4 regions of the Streptomyces macrosporus genome follow, and region 4 is predicted to be linked to each of the others. Evidence: riboswitches for the same ligand, from Rfam matches in the RefSeq annotation. Region 4 holds a riboswitch; each other region holds the start of a gene.
What was found. Region 4 has a riboswitch for cyclic di-AMP ahead of ABD335_RS22305 (LysM peptidoglycan-binding domain-containing protein). Riboswitches for the same ligand answer to the same signal wherever they lie in the genome.
Positions count from the first base shown of each region.

Region 1: it holds a riboswitch for cyclic di-AMP, as region 4 does, so the genes downstream of both, ABD335_RS15905 (C40 family peptidase) here and ABD335_RS22305 (LysM peptidoglycan-binding domain-containing protein) in region 4, are expected to answer to the same signal.
Region 2: it holds a riboswitch for cyclic di-AMP, as region 4 does, so the genes downstream of both, ABD335_RS17500 (M23 family metallopeptidase) here and ABD335_RS22305 (LysM peptidoglycan-binding domain-containing protein) in region 4, are expected to answer to the same signal.
Region 3: it holds a riboswitch for cyclic di-AMP, as region 4 does, so the genes downstream of both, ABD335_RS00520 (transglycosylase SLT domain-containing protein) here and ABD335_RS22305 (LysM peptidoglycan-binding domain-containing protein) in region 4, are expected to answer to the same signal.

Region 1 is NZ_BAAASZ010000023.1:91,637-95,318, forward strand. Features, by position in the region: gene ABD335_RS15900 (acyl-CoA dehydrogenase family protein) at 1-1,192, shown strand, start outside; cyclic di-AMP (ydaO/yuaA leader) riboswitch at 1,802-1,955, shown strand; gene ABD335_RS15905 (C40 family peptidase) at 1,959-2,432, shown strand; gene ABD335_RS15910 (NAD-dependent epimerase/dehydratase family protein) at 2,586-3,593, shown strand.
Region 2 is NZ_BAAASZ010000026.1:105,661-109,342, forward strand. Features, by position in the region: gene ABD335_RS17490 (M16 family metallopeptidase) at 1-22, shown strand, start outside; gene ABD335_RS17495 (M16 family metallopeptidase) at 91-1,458, shown strand; cyclic di-AMP (ydaO/yuaA leader) riboswitch at 1,811-1,975, shown strand; gene ABD335_RS17500 (M23 family metallopeptidase) at 1,988-2,872, shown strand; gene ABD335_RS17505 (GntR family transcriptional regulator) at 3,050-3,682, shown strand, end outside.
Region 3 is NZ_BAAASZ010000003.1:14,628-18,309, reverse strand. Features, by position in the region: gene ABD335_RS00530 (cold-shock protein) at 1-196, opposite strand, end outside; gene ABD335_RS00525 (SPW repeat domain-containing protein) at 701-1,069, shown strand; cyclic di-AMP (ydaO/yuaA leader) riboswitch at 1,591-1,767, shown strand; gene ABD335_RS00520 (transglycosylase SLT domain-containing protein) at 1,771-2,595, shown strand; gene ABD335_RS00515 (NADP-dependent isocitrate dehydrogenase) at 2,785-3,682, shown strand, end outside.
Region 4 is NZ_BAAASZ010000031.1:79,380-83,061, reverse strand. Features, by position in the region: gene ABD335_RS22315 (cytochrome P450 family protein) at 1-219, shown strand, start outside; gene ABD335_RS22310 (transglycosylase family protein) at 417-1,367, shown strand; cyclic di-AMP (ydaO/yuaA leader) riboswitch at 1,608-1,784, shown strand; gene ABD335_RS22305 (LysM peptidoglycan-binding domain-containing protein) at 1,788-2,471, shown strand; gene eno (phosphopyruvate hydratase) at 2,726-3,682, shown strand, end outside.

The DNA of each region.
Region 1 (3,682 bases), on a different contig from region 4:
GGCCGTGAGGGACTGGGTCCACGGCTTCGCCGCCGATGTCATGCGTCCCGCCGCCGCGGAGTGGGACGAGCGCGAGGAGACTCCCTGGCCCGTCATCCAGGAGGCGGCCAAGATCGGCCTGTACTCGCTCGACTTCTACGCCCAGCAGTACTTCGACCCCACCGGCCTGGGCATCCCCGTGGTCATGGAGGAGCTGTTCTGGGGCGACGCGGGCATCGGCCTGTCGATCGTCGGCACCGCCCTGGCGGCCGTCGGCGTGCTCGCCAACGGCACCGAGGAGCAGATCGGCACCTGGATCCCCCAGATGTACGGCGACGCGAACGACGTGAAGGTCGCCGCCTTCTGCTCCTCCGAGCCCGACGCGGGCTCGGACGTCTCCGCGATGCGCACCCGCGCGGTCTACGACGAGGCCAAGGACGAGTGGGTGATCAACGGCACCAAGACCTGGGCGACCAACGGCGGCATCGCCAACGTCCACGTCGTCGTCGCCGTCGTCGACCCCGAGCTCGGCGCCAAGGGGCACGCCTCCTTCGTCGTCCCGCCGAACACCCCCGGCCTGTCCCAGGGCCAGAAGTTCAAGAAGCACGGCATCCGCGCCTCCCACACCGCCGAGGTGGTGCTGGACGACGTCCGCGTCCCGGGCCACTGCCTGCTGGGCGGCAAGGAGAAGCTCGACGAGCGCCTGGCCCGCGCCCGCGAGAAGGCGAAGAAGGGCGGCGGCGAGCGCGTGAAGAACGCCGCGATGGCCACCTTCGAGGCGTCCCGCCCGGCCGTGGGCGCCCAGGCCGTCGGCATCGCCCGGGCCGCCTACGAGGTCGCCCTGGAGTACGCCAAGACCAGGGTGCAGTTCGGCCGCCCGATCATCGACAACCAGGGCATCGCCTTCCAGCTCGCCGACATGCGCACCCGCATCGACGCCGCCCGCCTGCTGGTGTGGCGGGCCTCGTGGATGGCGGCGGCGGGCAAGCCCTTCGAGGCCGCCGAGGGATCGATGTCCAAGCTGTTCGCCGGGGAGACCGCGAAGGCCGTCACCGCCCAGGCGATCCAGATCCTCGGCGGCAACGGCTACACCCGGGAGTACCCGGTGGAGCGCATGCACCGGGACGCCGCGATCTACTCGATCTTCGAGGGCACCAGCGAGATCCAGCGACTGGTCGTCGCCCGCACGATCTCGGGCATGCACATCCGCTGAACCTCCGCCGGGCCGCCGCCGGGAGGCGGTGGCGGCCCGGCCGGGCCTTCCGGCCGTACGGTGCCCACCGGCGAGACGGCGGGCACCGTACGGCCTCCACCTGCGGCGATCGCCCTCCGACACCCGCGCGGCACCGTTGCCGCAGGTCGGCCCCGCCGCGCTCCCCTGCCCGCCGGCAACGCCGGTCCGCCGGCGCCGCGGGCGTCCGCACCGCCGTCGACCGCGTCCGCTTCCGGCGCGCCCGACCCGTCTTCGGGTTTTCGGATTTTCGGGTTTTCATGATGGCGTGGGTCGAGGGTCACCCGACACGAGGGCGGCCATTCGAGGTGATCGTCTCGGCGCGAGCGGCGCGCCGAGACCGTTCCGGCCGCCTCGCCGCACCCTCGGAGGGGGGCCAACAGCCGCTGCTCAGAGGCCGTTTCGAGAGGTTGCGGCCGGGCAGTGGAACGGCCCGGGACTCCGGACGGCACAGAAGTGAACAAATTCACAGATACCGTCAGATCTCGCACCTGAGCCCGTTCTTGACGCACTATCCGTAGACAACGGCAAGTCCCCGCCACGGGGCGGGGCGCCCGGGCGGACGCCGAATCCTGCCGCCGCCCGGGTGAGAGACGGACCATGACGAATCGGCAGGAGCGGGAGACCCAAGCACGACGGGCCGCACACCACGCGGCCCTTGGGGTGAAGCCACCGAGGTGGCCGGGCAACTTCGCCAGCCCGAACCCGACAGGTCATCTTTCGCAGGCGGATGACGAAGGGTTGAACCATGTCCGCGTACCCGCGTATACCCGGACTCGTGTCCCGAGCGGCCGTCACCTCCGCCGTCACCGCGGCGACGCTCGCGGGAACGGCCTTGATCCCGGCCGCCACCCCCGACGCCGAGGCGCTGACGCCCGCGGGCAAGGCGCTCAAGGTCGCGGCCTCCAAGAAGGGGGCGCCCTACCAGTACGGCGCCGCCGGGCCGAACCGCTTCGACTGCTCGGGACTCACCCAGTACTCGTACAAGAAGGCGGGCAAGAAGCTGCCGCGCACCGCGGCGGCCCAGTACAACCGCACCAAGCACATCACCGCCAAGTCCCGGAAGAAAGGCGACCTGGTGTTCTTCCACTCCGGTGGAAGCGTCTACCACGTCGGCATCTACGCCGGTGACGGACGGGTCTGGCACTCCCCGAAGCCGGGGAAGACCGTCCGCAAGGAGAAGATCTGGACCAAGAGCGTGCGGTACGGGCGCGTGAAGTGATCCCGGACCGGGCTCGACGGCCCCGGTGACGGGGCGCCGCGGACACCCGTCCGCGGCGCCCCGTCGGCGTGTCCGGCCCGATTCGGCTCTCGGCGATTCCGCCCGGGGCGTGAAGCCGTTCCGCCGCGCTGCCCGGGCGGGCAGGCTCGCCCCATGAGACTTCTGATACTGGGCGGAACGGAGTTCGTCGGTCGGGCGGTCGCCGAGGAGGCGTCGGCCCGCGGCCGGCGGGTGACCGTCTTCCACCGGGGACGGCACGCCGCGCCTCCCGGCGTCGCGGAACTGCTGGGCGACCGCACGGCCGACGGCGGCCTGGACGCCTTGGAGAAGGCGGCCGGGGACGGCGGCTGGGACGCCGTGGTCGACACCTGGAGCGGCGCGCCCTCCGCGGTGCGCGACGCCGCCGAACTCCTGGCCCCGCACGTGCGGCACCACGTCTACGTCTCCAGCCGCTCGGTGTACGCCGACCCCGTTCCGGCGGGCCTGGACGAGAACGGCCCGGTGGTCGACGCCTCGCCCGACGACGAGAGCGGCGCCGACTACGCGCGGGCCAAGAGGGGAGGGGAGCTGGCCGCCCTCGCCGCCTTCGGCGACCGGGCGCTGCTGGTGCGGGCGGGACTGATCCTCGGCCCCCACGAGAACATCGGACGGCTGCCGTGGTGGCTGCTGCGCGTCGCCCGGGGCGGCGAGGTCCTGGCGCCCGGCCCCCGCGACCTCCCCCTGCAGTACGTGGACGCCCGCGACCTCGCCGGCTGGACGCTGGACGCCGTCGAGCGCGGGCTGGGCGGCCCGTACAACGTGGTGAGCCCGCCCGGCCACACCACCATGGCCGAACTGCTGGAGAGCTGTGTGCGCGTCACCGGCTCCGGGGCCGAACTGCGCTGGACCGAACCGGAGACCGTTCTCGCGGCGGGGGCGCTGCCCTGGACGGACCTGCCGATCTGGATCCCGCCGGGCGAGGCGCACGACGCCCTCCACCAGGGGGACGTCTCCCAGGCCGTGGCGGCGGGGCTGCGCTGCCGGCCCGTCGCCGAGACGGTGGCCGACACCTGGGCCTGGCTGCGCGGCCTGGGCGGCGAACCGCCCCGGCGCCCCGACCGCCCCCGGCTCGGTCTGGCACCGGAGAAGGAGGCGGAGATCCTGCGGTCGGCGGATCGGTAGCCGGCCGGGCGACTACCGTTCGGGGCGGCGGGCCGGCCGGGCGTCACGGCCTCGCGGACCTCCGTCGGCCCGGACGGGCGGGGCTCCTC
Region 2 (3,682 bases), on a different contig from region 4:
CGACCAGGAGGCCGCTCAGTGAGCGACGCGACTGCACAGTCCCCCGACCAGCCCTCGGAGAAGTCCGAGAACCTCCAGAACGGCGTCTCGATGGAGTTCCACCCCCAGCCCCGCGGCGGAGAGCCCAGGCCGTGGGCGTTCCCGGCCCCCGAGCGCGGCGAGCTGCCCAACGGTCTGACCGTGCTGCGCTGCCACCGTCCCGGCCAGAAGGTCGTGGCCGTCGAGGTCAACCTCCTCGCGCCGCTGGACGCCGAGCCCCGGGAGCAGGAGGGTGTGGCCGCGATCATGGCCCGCGCGTTCAGCGAGGGCACCGACCGGCACAGCGCCGAGGAGTTCTCCGCCGAGTTGGAGCGCTGCGGCGCCACCCTGGACGCGCACGCCGACCATCCGGGCGTGCGGGTCTCCCTGGAGGTTCCGGCCTCCCGGCTGGCCAAGGCGCTCGGCCTGCTCTCCGACGCGCTGCGTGCTCCGGCCTTTCCGGAGAGCGAGATCGAGCGGCTGGTGCGCAACCGCCTGGACGAGATCCCGCACGAGTTGGCCAACCCCGCCCGTCGGGCGGCCATCGCCCTGTCCGACGAGCTGTTCCCGGACACCTCCCGGCTCTCCCGCCCGCGCCAGGGCGCCCAGGAGACCATCGAGCGCATCGACGCCGCGGCCGTGCGCGCCTTCTACGAGGCGCACGTGCGGCCCTCGACCGCCACGGCCGTGGTGGTCGGCGACTTCACCGGCGTGGACCTGGACAAGGCCCTCGCCGACACCCTCGGCACCTGGACCGGTACGGCCGGCAAGCCCCGGCCCGTGCCGCCGATCACGGCGGACGACACCGGCCGGGTGATCATCGTGGACCGTCCCGGCTCGGTGCAGACCCAGCTCCTCATCGGCCGGATCGGCCCCGACCGGCACGACCGCGTGTGGCCCGCCCAGGTGCTCGGCACGTACTGCCTGGGCGGCACGCTCACCTCCCGCCTGGACCGGGTGCTGCGCGAGGAGAAGGGCTACACCTACGGCGTGCGCGCCTTCGCCCAGGTGCTGCGCTCGGCCCCCGACGGCACCGGCGCCTCGCTGCTGGCCATCAACGGCTCGGTGGCCACCGATGTGACGGGGCTCGCGCTGGCCGACCTGTGGCAGGTGCTGCGCACCCTCGCCGAGGAGGGGCTCACCGACGCCGAGCGGGACACGGCCGTGCAGAACCTGGTGGGCGTCGCCCCGCTGCGGTACGAGACGGCGGCGGCCGTGGCGGGCACCCTCGCCGACCAGGTGGAGCAGCACCTGCCCGACGACTACCAGGCGCGGCTGTACGAGCGGCTCGCCGAGACCGGCACGGTGGAGGCCACGGCGGCGGTCGTCGCCGCCTTCCCGGCCGACCGTCTGGTGACGGTCCTGGTGGGAGACGCGTCACAGATCGCCGACCCGGTGCGGGATCTGGGGATCGGAGAGGTGACGGTCGTCACGGACTGACGGGGAATCGGACGGACCGCGCGTGACGGCCGTCACGTTCCGAAGGGTATCGCGGCGCATCGGAGGTGACGGCCGTCACGCATCCCAAAAGGACCGCAGTGCGCCGGAGGTGACGGCCGTCACGCCGCGGGAGTGACGGCCGTCACGGATCGGCGGTCCGCAAGTCCCGGACCAGCGAAGGCCCTTGGTGTGCTTGTCACACCAAGGGCCTTTCCCGTGGGCGGATTGACGCTTCCGGAGGAAGGTTTATGTGGCATGCGATACAAAACGCCCGATTTGTTTGCTCGCTCAAGCACGGCCGTTTAGCTTCGAGTCCGTTGGCCGTCAGAAGCGTCCGCATCCGTGGCCGCCGGCCCACGCATCGCCGAGTCCCCCGTCCGGGGGAGCCGGGGACCCACCCTCCGCCTCCTGTGCGCGAGGGGTCCATCCCACCGGGGTGAATCGAGCCGAGTGCTCGTAGGAGACCTTCCCGCTCCGAACCCGTCAGCTAACCCGGTAGGCGACACGGAAGGAAAGGAGCACGCCGTACATGGCGTTCACCCGTGCCACCGAGAAGCTCACCGAGAAGGTCACCACCTTCACCGGGAAGCTCGCCGAGAAGCACCGGCTCTCCGGCCGCGCCGTCCGCACGGGCGCCGGTCTGCTGGGAGCCGCCACCCTCGCCGCCACCGGTGTGGTCGGCACCATCGCCACCCCCGCCGTCGCCTCCTCGGGCGAGGCGCACAAGACCTACGCCCTGGGCTTCGCGCAGGCCGTGGCCGTCGGTGACACGATCGCCGACGACGTCCGGGCCCAGGCCCAGGCCCAGCAGCGCGCGGCCGACGCCTCGCGCGTGAAGGCCGAGGAGATCGCGGCCGCCAAGGCCGTGAAGGCCGAGAAGGTCGCCCGGGAGCGCGCCGCCGAGCGTGCGGCCGCCGCCGAGCGCGAGGCCGAGGAGCGCCGGGCCGCCGCGAAGCGCGAGGCCGAGGAGCGCCGCGCCGAGCGGACCGCCGAGCGCCGTGCGGCGAGCGGCTACGTCGACCCGGTCGCGGGCGTGGACACCACGACCACGTACAAGCAGGCCGGCGCCTCCTGGTCCTCCGGCAAGCACAGCGGCATCGACTTCCCCGCCGCCACCGGCACCCCCGTGCGGGCCGTGGGCCCGGGCACCGTGGTGACGGTCGGCTGGGGCGGCGCGTACGGCAACCAGATCGTCATCCGCCACGACGACGGCCGCTACACCCAGTACGCCCACCTGTCCGCCACGAACGTGACGCCCGGCCAGCGGGTGGACGGCGGCCGGCAGATCGGCGCGGTCGGCTCCACCGGCAACAGCACCGGCCCGCACCTGCACTTCGAGGCCCGCACCGGCGCGTACTACGGCTCCGACATCAACCCGATCACGTACCTGGCCTCCAAGGGCGTCGACGTCTGACGGACGCCCCCGGGCGGACGCCATCGGACGGACGGCACACGGCCGCGCGACCCACGAGTCGCGCGGCCGCAGCTTTTCCGCCTGTTTTCCACGGGGCATCGGAATTTCCGTGACGGTGGAATACAGTTCGACTCTGCGGAACATCGGAAACGCGGAGACGACGGCGGAGGTCGACCCATGCGCATTTCGGCGCACATGGTGTGCACTGCGGTCCGCGACGACATCGTCTCCGGAGCATTCCCGCCCGGCGCCCGGCTCACCGAGGAACTGCTCGCCAGACGCTACGGCGTCTCGCGGATCCCGGTGCGCGAGGCGCTGCGCACCCTGGAGTCGGAGGGCTTCGTGATCACCCGCCGGCACGCGGGCGCCTGTGTCGCCCGGCCCAGCGAACAGGAGGCGGCCGACCTGCTCGACATCCGGGCCCTGCTGGAGCCGCTGGGCGTCGCGCGGGCGGCCCGGCGCCGCACCGAGGCGCAACTGAAGGTGCTGCGCGGCCTGGTCCGTCTGGGGCGGCAGCGCGCCGAGCACGGCCACTTCTCCGACCTGCGGGCCCTGGAGGACTGGTACCACGAGACGCTGGCCCAGGCGTCCGGCAGCCCGACCCTGGCCGCGCTGCTCACCCAGCTCCGGCGCAAGATCACCTGGGTCTACGCCGCGGAGCCCCCGACACGGGCGACGGCCGTCTGGCGGGAGCACGGCGCCATCGTGGACGCGGTCGCCCGCGGGGACGCGGAGCGGGCGCGGGCCCTGGCGGTCGCCCATGTGGAACGCTCCGTCGCGGCCCGCCGCGAGCAGCGGCCGGTGGCCGTG
Region 3 (3,682 bases), on a different contig from region 4:
GCACGTGGACGCCGGTGGCCTGCGGCCCCTTGGGGCCCTGGACGACCTCGAACTCCACCCGCTGGTTCTCCTCCAGCGTGCGGAAGCCGCGGCCCTCGATCTCGGAGTAGTGGACGAAGACGTCCGGTCCGTCGGTGCGGGCGATGAAGCCGAAGCCCTTGTCCGCGTTGAACCACTTGACGGTTCCCTCGGTCATTTCTCTCTCCTTGCCCAGGCGGGAACGGGCACCGCACCGCGCGGTGTCCGGGCCGGTCCTGGACGCGGGCCCCCTCGGGTCTCCGAGGAGAGCGACGCGCCCGCGACATCGTTCTTCGCAAGCGTGCGGTCAACGCAAACACACAAAAACTACGACCAACCGGTACAACCAGCCTGCTGTTGGATTTCTTCCCGGTCTCCGGGCCGCCATGCCGCCCCGTCCGGCGGCGGGCGGCACGGCGGCCCGGGGCACCGCGGGCTCCGCGTCGACCACGGAGGGTGAGACGTGCCGGCGGTCCGCCGGACGGGCGACCGGGGGGACGGACGGGTGCCGGGGGGAACCGGGACGGCGGTGCATAGCGGGCGGGACGTCGGAATCGGCAGCAGGATGACCGGTACGGACCTGTAAGGAGTCGTCGTGGCCCGTCATTCCTCTTCGCCCGGTCGGACGTCCGGCCGGGAACCCTCGCTCCTGCCCGGCCCCGTGGGGGCACGGGACCGGATCGTGACCCTGCTGATGCTGCTCTCCGGCGTCTGGCTGCTCGTGGCGTCGTGGCCCCTGCGCTACCCCTTCACCGACGCAGCGGAGGAGGCCCAGCGCAACGAGACCGGCGTCGGCCTGGTGGTGGCGTTCATCGCCGGCGCCGGGATGATGCGCCGGCGCGGGTTGCTGTCGGACCTGGTCGTCCTCCTGCTCGGCCTCTGGCTGCTGGTGTCGCCCTTCGTGGTCGACTACGGCGGCGAGGTCACCCCACGGGTCGCCCAGACCAACGAGGTCGTCATGGGGATCGTGCTGATCGCGCTCTCCGTGGTGAGCATGCTGCTGTACTTCCGCAGTCGCCGCACGGGGGCGGACGAGAGGGAGGGCGGCTGACGCGTCCACCGCGGCCGTCCCCGTACGCCCGCGGCCGGTCGGTTCCGCGGACCCGACCGGCCGCGGGCGGAGAGAACGCGGGCGGAGAGAACGCGGACGGAGGGAAAGCAGGCGGAGGGAAAGCGGGCGACATCTCCAGGGAAAACGGTTTTTCCGACGGCTTGCCGGAGAAATTCTCTAGGTCCGGAATGGTGCGATGTAAAGAGAATTCGGAAGCCGATGTGCCCGGAATCACATTTCCTCGTCCCTCGTCTTCCCGTGGCGGATGATCGCCATGCGGGTTTCCGCCGAATTCCCATGCCGCAAGGGGTTCTGACGTCTCCGCAGGATTTCCGTGCGATCACCCTCGGAGGAAGATCCGGTGCATTCCGTGGCCGGCGGCGACGATTTGGCGACGGGGCGACCGTCGGCTGTTTTACCGAGTCTTGCCCCCGTTGAGGGGCTGTGTTTATGTGTCCTGGCCTCCGTCCCGAGTCGGAGGCTCCACCGCCGGGACGCCGAATCCTGCCGCCCGGCCGGTGGAGAGGCAGCAGCCGACCACGGCAGGAGCGGGGAAACCACATACGCGCCGTGCCGCGCTTTCAGCCGGCCCGGCTTGGGGTGAAGCCGAATTCCGATGTGTTCCGGCACGACGGAAATCGGCCGGGCTCTCCGGCCCGAATCCGACAGCTAACCTCGCAGGCGGCAGGAGAGGACCCCCCATGTCCAGAGGTCGCCACCGACGTCCGCGCACCCCTCTGATGTCCCGTCATTTCTCCCGTCTCTCCCTCGTCCTCACGGCCGGTGGCGCGGGTGTCGCGGCGCCGCTGTTCGTCGCGGGCGGCGCGAACGCGGCTCCCGTCTCCGCGCAGGACGCCGCCCCCGCGGCGCAGAAGCGCGCCGACTCCCGGGCGGAGGGCACGCCGGAGTCCGCCCCGAAGTCCGAGTCCAAGGCCGGCGCCACGGACTCCTACACCGTCGTCAGCGGTGACACGCTGCACGGGATCGCCACCGACCACGACGTCGAGGGCGGTTGGCGGACCGTCCACGAGGCCAACCGGAAGACCATCGGGGACGACCCGAACCTGATCTTCCCCGGCCAGAAGCTCACCCTCGCCGTCGAGGGGACCGGTGCGGAGCGGAGCGCCGCGCCGGACCAGGGCAGGACCCCTCCCGCCGCCACGCAGTCCCAGGCCGCGCAGACCTCCGCGAAGAACACGTCCTACCCGGACAACCTGGACGGCTGGATCCGCGAGGCCCTGGACATCATGCGGGCCAACGGCATCCCCGGCACCTACGAGGGCATCCACCGCAACATCATGCGCGAGTCGGGCGGCAACCCGAACGCGATCAACAACTGGGACGTCAACGCCCAGCGCGGCACCCCGTCCATCGGTCTGCTCCAGGTCATCAAGCCGACCTTCGACGCCTACCACGTCGCCGGCACGGCCGACAGCCAGTACGACCCGGTGGCCAACATCGTCGCCGCCTGCAACTACGCGGCCGACCGCTACGGATCGATCGACAACGTCAACGGCCCCTACTGAGCCGTCCGGAACGCGGAGGACCGCGGGGCGTGGATGGCCCGCGGTCCTCCGCCGCGCCCGGCCCGCGTCGGACGCCGCCCGGGGGACCGGCGCGTTCGCGCCGTCATGAGGCGGGGTCCTGTCGAGAGAGGGCCGATCGCGGGATATCTTGATGTCGAGCAATGTTGCAGACGTGGAGCGGAGCACCCGGTGACTGACTCGACCATCATCTACACATACACCGACGAGGCCCCGGCGCTGGCGACGTATTCGTTCCTGCCCGTGGTCCAGGCGTACGCGGCGAAGGCCGGTGTCACTGTGGAGAGCCGTGACATCTCCCTGGCCGGGCGGATCATCGCCGTCTTCCCCGAGTACCTCAAGGAGGAGCAGCGGATCGGCGACGCGCTCGCCGAGCTCGGCGAGCTGGCCAAGAAGCCCGAGGCCAACATCATCAAGCTGCCCAACATCTCGGCCTCGATCCCGCAGCTGAAGGCCGCCATCGCCGAGCTGCAGGAGAAGGGCTACGCCCTGCCGGACTACCCGGACGACCCCAAGACCGACGAGGAGCGCGAGATCCGCGCCCGCTACGACAAGGTCAAGGGCAGCGCCGTCAACCCGGTCCTGCGCGAGGGCAACTCCGACCGCCGCGCCCCCGCCTCGGTGAAGAACTACGCCAAGACGCACCCGCACCGCATGGGAGCCTGGACGCCCGAGTCCAAGACGAACGTCGCGACGATGGGCGTCGACGACTTCCGCTCCACCGAGAAGTCCGCGGTCGTCGCCGAGGACGGCTCGCTCCGCATCGAGCTGGTGGGCGACGACGGCAGCACCACCGTCCTGCGCGAGTCGGTGCCCGTCCTGGCCGGTGAGGTCGTGGACGCGGCCGTCATGCGCGTCGCGGCGCTGCGCGAGTTCCTCAAGGAGCAGGTCGCCCGCGCCAAGGCCGAGGGCGTGCTGTTCTCCGTGCACCTGAAGGCCACGATGATGAAGGTCTCCGACCCGATCATCTTCGGCCACGTGGTGCGCGCCTTCTTCCCGAAGACGTTCGCCGAGTACGGCGAGACGCTCAGCCGGGCCGGCCTGAGCCCGAACGACGGCCTGGGCGCCA
Region 4 (3,682 bases):
CGCAGTGACAACCAGCACCTCGGCTACGGCCACGGCATCCACTACTGCCTGGGCGCCCCGCTGGCCCGGCTGGAGGGGCACATCGCCCTCGCGACCCTGTTCGGACGCCTCCCCGACCTGCGGCTCGCGGTGGAACCGTCCGAATTGCGCCGGCGCGGCGGCCTCATCATGCGCGGCCTGCGCGAGCTGCCCGTGGAGTTCGAACCGGTACGCGGGTGACGCTCGGTCACTTATGTGACCTACACGTGATCTACGCGACACTGGCTTGTGATGATCGGACCGGGGCGCTACGTTCAGCCGTCAACAAGCGCTGAACCTTTTCCACTCCCCACGCACGAGAGGCCCCACACATGCTTTCCGGGAACGGTAGACACCGCCGCCCCCGCCAGGCTCCCGCCATCTTCGTCACGGCCGGGATGACCGGCGCGGGGATCGCCATGCCCCTCCTCGGCGCGACGGGCGCCCAGGCGGCCGACCTGGACACCTGGGACCGGGTCGCACAGTGCGAGAGCGGCGGGCTGTGGAGCGCCGACACCGGCAACGGCTACTACGGCGGCCTCCAGCTCACCCAGGAGACCTGGGAGGCGTACGGCGGCACGGTCTACGCCGAGCGCCCGGACCTGGCCAGCCGCAGCCAGCAGATCGCGGTGGCCGAGAAGATCCTGGCCGAAGAGGGGCCGGACGCCTGGCCCACCTGCGGCGTCAACGCCGGGCTGCGCTACGACTCCACCGGCGAGGCGCCCGCCATCGACCCGGGCAACATCCTGCCGTCCGAGGAGGAGTCGGCCTCTCCGTCCACCGGACGGGCGGGGGAGAAGGGCGGGGCCGGGAAGTCCACGGCGCCCGAGGGCGGCACCGAGAAGTCCGCCGAGGACACCGGGGAGGGCGAGGACGCCGCGAAGGGCACCGCGAAGGGCGCCGACGCCGGCCGGGAGCAGGCCGAGGAGGAGTCGGCGGACGGCTCGGCGGAGAAGGCCCCCCGGTCCGACGCCGAGGCGCGCGAGGAGGTCGCCGACCCGGGAGCGGGCACCGGCAGGCACCGCGGCGAGCGCGATCCGCGCGAGCTGGAGTCGGAGGGCGCCGAACGGTCGGGCGGTCGGGAGGCCGCGCGGGGCGAGCGGTCCGAGGACGTGGACGACCGCACGGACCGCTCCCTCGAACGCGCGGAGGCCGTGGCCGGGTCGGGCGGCGAGGGTCCCCTCGCCGTGGGCGGGGGCTACCTCGTGCGGCCCGGGGACTCGCTCTCGGCGATCGCCCGGGACCACGAGGTGCGGGGCGGCTGGACGGAGCTGTACGAGGCCAACAGGGACGTCGTGGGCGACGACCCGAACCTGATCCTCCCGGGGCAGGAACTCGCCGTCGGCTGACCGACCCCGGCCGGGAAGGGGGGCCGCGGAATGACCCTCCTGGGCTATTGCGGCGTGTCCTTCCTGTCCGGCCTAACGCCCACTGCTGACCTGCGCGGTTCATCCGTCTCGGCGTCAAGAAGGGTGAATGGTCGGTTTCTGACATGCTTTGAGGTGTATGCCCCGGTGTGCTTACCGTCTTCTCGCTCGCGACCGCGAGTGCCACCGACCGCAGCGCCGAATCCTGCCGGCGGCCGGTGGCTAGTCGTCGCGCCAGCGCCGATGGCAGGAGCGGGGGAACCAGGTAGGCGCCGCCGAGGTCCGCACGGGCCGAGGCGGCTTGGGGTGAAGCCGAGAGGGGACGCCCGTCCCCGCACGGCCGGGCTGCTCACTGCCCGAACCCGACAGCTCACCTCGCAGGCGTCGGTGAGAAGGACGTCCATGCTGTTCACCGGCAAGGGTCACGACAGTCGCACCGCCAAGGCCGTCCGCGCGGCCGCCCTGACCGGCGCCGCGGGGGCGGCCATCGCCGTTCCGCTGTCGGGCGCGCAGGACGCGTCGGCGGCGTCCGTGGACACCTGGGAGCGGGTGGCCCGGTGCGAGTCCGGCGGCGACTGGTCGATCAACACCGGCAACGGCTACTACGGCGGCCTCCAGTTCGCGCAGTCGAGCTGGGTGGCCGCCGGCGGCCTCCAGTACGCCCCGCGCGCCGACCTGGCCACCAGGGAGCAGCAGATCGCCGTCGCCGAGCGCCTGCTGGCCATGCAGGGGCCGGGCGCCTGGGGGTGCGCCGACGAGGGCGGCCTCACCTCCGGCGGGCCGGCGGCGGAGGTGGATCCGGACGGCGGCTCGGACGGCTGGGGCGGGCAGTCCCAGTTCCAGTCGCAGTCGCAGTCCCGGTCGGCGTCCTCGGCCGGCGACGCCGACCACGGCGAGGACCACGAGGACCATGGCGAGGACCACGACGAGGACGAGGCCGGCACCCACACCGTGCGTCCGGGCGACACCCTCCGCGCGATCGCCGCCGAGCACGGCACCACCTGGCAGCGGCTCTACGAGGCGAACAGGGACGTGGTGGGCGACGATCCCAACCTGATCTTCCCGGGCCAGCAGCTCCGCGTCTGACGCGCGCGGTGCCCGCCCGGTCCGCGACCCGGCGGCGCCAACCCGGTGCGGTGTGTCGCCCCTCCGTGCGGAGGGGGCCCCGCACCGGGTTTATTCAATTTGGAAACAAAATGCTCATCCCCCCTCTGAACTGGGCTTTCATCCTCCGTTACGCCGTACGGCACGGGCCGTCGGCCGGGTCGCGCGCACAGTGCGGATAGGCTCAAGGTGCTGAGACCCGACACACATGCCCGACATACACAAAGGAGACCCTCGTGCCGTCCATCGACGTCGTAGTGGCCCGCGAGATCCTCGACTCGCGAGGCAACCCCACGGTCGAGGTCGAGGTCGGCCTCGACGACGGCAGCACCGGCCGTGCGGCCGTCCCGTCCGGCGCCTCGACCGGCGCCTTCGAGGCCCTGGAACTGCGTGACGGAGACAAGGGCCGCTACGGCGGCAAGGGCGTCGAGAAGGCCGTCCTCGCCGTCATCGAGCAGATCGGCCCCGAGCTGGTCGGGTACGACGCCACCGAGCAGCGCCTGATCGACCAGGCGATGTTCGACCTGGACGCCACCCCGGACAAGTCCTCGCTCGGCGCCAACGCCATCCTCGGCGTCTCCCTGGCCGTCGCGCACGCCGCCTCCGAGGCGTCCGACCTGCCGCTCTTCCGCTACCTCGGCGGCCCGAACGCCCACCTGCTGCCGGTGCCGATGATGAACATCCTCAACGGCGGCGCGCACGCGGACTCCAACGTCGACATCCAGGAGTTCATGATCGCCCCCATCGGCGCGGAGTCCTTCTCCGAGGCCCTGCGCTGGGGCGCCGAGGTCTACCACACCCTCAAGAAGGTGCTGAAGGAGCGCGGCCTGTCCACCGGCCTGGGCGACGAGGGCGGCTTCGCCCCGAACCTGGGCTCCAACCGCGAGGCGCTCGACCTCATCATGGAGGCCATCCGGCAGGCCGGCTACACCCCCGGCCAGGACATCGCCCTCGCCCTGGACGTCGCGGCCACCGAGTTCCACAAGGACGGCCGTTACGTCTTCGAGGGCAAGGAGCGCACCGCCGCCGAGATGACCGCGTACTACGCCGAGCTGGTCGACGCGTACCCGCTGGTCTCCATCGAGGACCCGCTGAACGAGGAGGACTGGGACGGCTGGAAGGCCATCACCGCCGAGCTCGGCGACAAGGTCCAGCTCGTCGGCGACGACCTGTTCGTCACCAACCCCGAGCGC